2 regions of the Arthrobacter sp. SD1074B genome follow, and region 2 is predicted to be linked to the other one. Evidence: riboswitches for the same ligand, from Rfam matches in the RefSeq annotation. Region 2 holds a riboswitch; the other holds the start of a gene.

Region 1 (2,196 bases), 810 kb from region 2:
GGCGAGCGCCAGCCGTTGCTTCTGCCCGCCGGAGAGCGCCGACGTCGGGTGCTGCAGCGACAGGCCGCCCAGCCCCACGTCATCGAGCGCCTCCGCCACCCGGCGCCAGATCTCCGCCGGGGGTACGGACAGGTTTTCGGCTCCGAAGGCGACGTCGTCGCCAAGCCGCGACAGCACCACCTGGGTCTCCGGGTCCTGCTGCATCAGCCCCGCCCTGCCACGCCGGGCGCGGGGCGGGACGCCGTCGATCAGCAGGCTGCCGGTCTCGTCCGAGTCCTCGGCGTCCGCGGCGGCTGCCGAGGACGCCGCTGCAGCAGTGCTGTCCCCGAGCACCCCGGCGAGGGCATGCAGCAGCGTGGACTTGCCTGCACCGGACGGGCCCAGCAGCAGCACGCGCTCGCCCGGGCGGATGTCCAGGTCCAGGCCGCTCACGGCGGGCCGGGGCCGGCCGGCGTGCCGCCAGCCCCAGCCGCGGGCGGCGACCGCGGCCGGCCGGACGGCGTCGGAAGTTCTCATGCGTGTGCGGGTCTCAGGAGAACACGGGTTCCGACGCTGCCTTGCGGGAGGCGAATGAGCCCAGCACCCCGGTCTTGGCCAGGCCGCGGGCGGCCAGCCAGGACAGCCCGCCGGCAATTACGGCTCCGGAGATGGCGCAGAAGATGATGTAGGCGAGCTTGTCACCCGTTTCGTACGCGATGTTCCAGCCCCAGGGCAGGAAGGAGTCGTTCAGGCCGCAGAACAGGCCCGCGCCGGCTCCGGCGAGCAGGGACACCGGCAGGTTGAACCGCTTGTACAGGAACGCTGCGAAGATCAGTTCGGCGCCCAGGCCCTGGACGAAGCCGGAAAACAGTACCGAGGCGCCGTACTGCGAGCCCATGATCAGCTCGCCGGTGGCGGCGACGGTTTCGCAGAAGAGCGCCGCTCCGGGCTTGCGGATAATGAGCATGCCCAGCACCGCGGGAATCATCCAGCCGCCGGCATACAGCCCGGTTAGCGGCGGGTAAACGGCGTTGAGCGGAACGGAAACAAGGTTGGAACCCTGGGACCAAGCCCAGAAAATCACACCGCCGGCAACAGCGATCAACGCCGCCACCACAATGTCGACCACGCGCCAGTTGTATTTGCCGCTGGTAGGTGTCTGCTTCGCAGAAATATCAGTCATGTCGTCCTCCTGAGGTACAGGAGGGGAGGGTGTGTTCCGGCGGCGCCGCGGCTTCCGCCACGGGCGCCGGGCACCCTGAGAACTCGACTCCCTTGCGCCGGTACTAACCGGATCAGGTTCGAGGGTCTGCGGCTGTCCGCACTCTCAGCGCCCACCTACGGTTCCCTGGACTGCTCCAGTGATGCCCGACGGCGGCGCTCCCCTGTCGTATCAAAATCGCCCTTGTGGGCTGGGCCAGTTTACACCCGGCAGACCTCCCCGGTGACTCGCAGTTGTCGTCGTCCCGAGGGCCCACAACGACAACTACTGCCAGCCAGTTGGGGCTGGACCGCTTGTGACCTGCGAGAGCCGGCTTGCTAGAGTCGGCGTAGCATGCGATCACGTGACACCGCCGAGGCCGGGTCCTGCCGACGGCGGCCGACTAACGGAAGCTGAAGCCCTTGACCGACTCCCCAGCGCCTTCCCCCGAGTACGACCCGGACTCCGCCGAACCGCAGCCGCACGGGTCCCTGGCGGCGCTCATCGGCCGCCTCCTGATGGAGATCGAGGAACTGCAGTTCGAGTCCTTCAGCAAAGACGACGCCCTTGACCTTGGGCTCCGCCTGGTGGAACTTGGCCGGCAACGCTCCCACCCGATCGCCATCGACATCACCAAGGGTGAGCAGGTGCTATTCCACGCTGCGCTGGAGGGCGCCACCCCTGACAACGATCGCTGGATCAGAGCCAAACAGCGTACCGCCGTGCGGTATGAAGTCCCATCGCTGCTGGTGGGCCTTCGGGCGCGCGCGGCCGGGCGCAGGATCGAGGACAACGCCTGGTTCGACCAGCAGGAGTTCGCGGCCCACGGCGGCTCGTTTCCCATCTACCTGCGCGGCACCGGGATGGTAGGCGCCGTCACGGTGTCGGGACTGCCGCAGAAAGCCGACCATGAGCTGGTGGTCGAGGCGTTGACGGAGGTCCTTGGCCGGCCGGCGTCACTGGGACGCTAGGCTAGGGGAAGCCCTGTTTCCTCCCGCAAGGAGTAAGACGTATGA
Region 2 (2,196 bases):
TGCGCTCCGTTGAGCCTGATGTTCATGCTGTGGTCCTGTCTGTTGGTGAGGCGTTTGCGGGTGACACGTCCCGCGGTTCGTGCGCGGAGGAATCCGGGCGGCGGCCGGAGAACCGGTCCGGCCGGAATTGGGCCCAGCGCGGGTCCGGCTGCCCCTCCAGCAGTGCCCGGCAGACGGCGGCGGCCGCCGGGGTGAGCAGTACCCCGTGCCGGAAAAAGCCGGTGGCCACGATCAGCCCCGCGATCTCCGGCCCCGCGCCGGGGCCGGAGACGCGGCCCAGCAGCGGGGCGTTGTCCGGCGTCCCGGGCCGTGCCCTGGCCGTGGCTTCAAGCAGTTCCAGTTCGGCGACGGCCGGGAGCAGCTGCTGTGCATCGCGCAGGAGCTGGTACACACCGCCAGCGGATACAGCGCCGGACTCGGATGGCGCGTCCTCCCGCTGGGTTGCTCCGATCACCACCGTGCCGTCGGCCCGCGGAACGATGTACACCGGCACACCGCGGACCAGCCCGCGCACGGTGGAGCGCAGCAGCGGCCGAAGCCGGTGCGGGACCCGGAGCCGGAGGATATCCCCGTAGACCGGCCGCAGCGGCAGGGACAGTCCTGCCGGCAGGCCCTGCAGGTTGCCCGCCCCGAGGCCGTTCGCCACGACCGTCTCGCCGGCACGGATTTCCCCGCCGCCCTCAAGCGTGGCCCCGGCCACACGGCAGCCGTCCCAGAGCAGCCCGGCCGCCCGGCGCCGCACCGCCGTGAACCGGCTGTCGGCGGCCAGCAGCGAGCCGATCCGGGCCAGCAGCCGGCGCGGGTCAACCTGGTGGTCGGCCGGGATGTCGAAGGCGCAGGAAATGCCCGGGCTGAGCAGGGGCTCACGGCTGCGGGCCTCGCGCACCGTCAGCGGCTCCACGGTCAGGCCGCAGGCCAGCTGCACCGCCCGCAGGTCCGCGAGCGCCCGGCGGTCGGCCGCGTCCGCGCCGACGGCGAGGGTCGGCGTCGTGAGATACCCGGTGCCGCCCTCGTCGGCGCCGCCGGCCAGGGCAGCCGCGAACTCCGGCCAGAGCCGCGACGCTTCCAGCATGAGGGTCAGGAGGCCTTCCTCCTGGTAATGCAGTTCGCTCACGGGAGCCAGCATGCCGGCGGCGGCCCAGCTGGCGCCGGAGCCGGGGGCGTCGTCGAGCAGGGCGACGGTGCGGCCGGAACGGCGCGCCTCCCAGGCGATGCCGTGGCCGATCACTCCCCCGCCGATGACGGCGACGTCGTAATATTCGGCGCCTGTCCGCGGCGCCGCTCCGGTGGCGGGTGTGACGGATGGTGGGACTGATACGTCCATGGTCTTCCTTCCCTACGCCGGTACTAACCGGATCAGGTCAAGCGGTCGGCTCTGACGCCCTCTCAGCCCGGCGGCCGGTGACGGCCTGCGCGGGCTCCCGCGGTATGCGCCCAGTTTAGAGGAACTAGGCTTGTGGCATGAGCCAGGATGTCCACACCACCGCCCGCCTGTACCTGTGCACCGACGCCCGGAAGGAACGCGGCGACTTCGAGGACTTCGTTGATGCCGCCTTTACCGGCGGTGTTGACATCATCCAGTTGCGGGACAAGTCGCTGGAGGCGGCCGAGGAGCTGGAGTTGCTGGAGGTCCTGCACACCGTCGCGCAGCGGCACGGCCGGCTCTGGGCCGTGAACGACCGCGCCGACGTGGCCTCGCTCGCCGGGGCGCCGGTCTTCCACATCGGGCAAAAGGACATATCCTTCACCGCGGCCCGGGAGTTCCTGGGCAAGGGCACCGTGATCGGCATGTCCACCCACACGCCGGAACAGGTCGACGCCGCCATCGCGGCGGCCCCGGGCCGAAGCGGGCTGGACTACTTCTGCGTGGGGCCGGTCTGGGCCACCCCGACGAAGCCGGGCCGTGCCGCCGTCGGGCTGGACCTGGTGCGCTACGCCGCCGCGGCGATCGGCCGGGCCGAAGCCGCGGATGTCGGAAAGGTCTCCGGCGTGGTGCCGTGGTTCGCGATCGGCGGCATCGACCTTGCCAACGTGGAGCAGGTCGTCGACGCCGGGGCGCGCCGGATCGTGGTGGTCCGGGCGATTACCGAGGCCGCTGATCCCGCCGGAGCCGCGCGGGCCCTGCTGGCCGCGCTTGACGCCGGAAGCCACGCCGACGCGGGCGCCCGCAGCGGCGCCGGGGAAAGCTAGCCGGGA

The links. A riboswitch is a leader RNA that binds a small molecule or an ion and turns the genes downstream of it on or off. The one in region 2 is predicted to bind thiamine pyrophosphate.
Region 1: another riboswitch for thiamine pyrophosphate. It lies ahead of ACUYM2_RS17065 (ECF transporter S component); the one in region 2 lies ahead of thiO (glycine oxidase ThiO).

The regions. Positions count from the first base shown of each region.
Region 1 covers NZ_JBRAZT010000001.1:3,655,943-3,658,138, forward strand. The annotation lists gene ACUYM2_RS17060 (ABC transporter ATP-binding protein) at 1-516, opposite strand, end outside; gene ACUYM2_RS17065 (ECF transporter S component) at 530-1,162, opposite strand; TPP riboswitch at 1,234-1,376, opposite strand; gene ACUYM2_RS17070 (heme-degrading domain-containing protein) at 1,603-2,151, shown strand; gene ACUYM2_RS17075 (DUF4235 domain-containing protein) at 2,193-2,196, shown strand, end outside.
Region 2 covers NZ_JBRAZT010000001.1:2,850,284-2,852,479, forward strand. The annotation lists gene thiS (sulfur carrier protein ThiS) at 1-26, opposite strand, end outside; gene thiO (glycine oxidase ThiO) at 23-1,324, opposite strand; TPP riboswitch at 1,316-1,435, opposite strand; gene thiE (thiamine phosphate synthase) at 1,462-2,190, shown strand.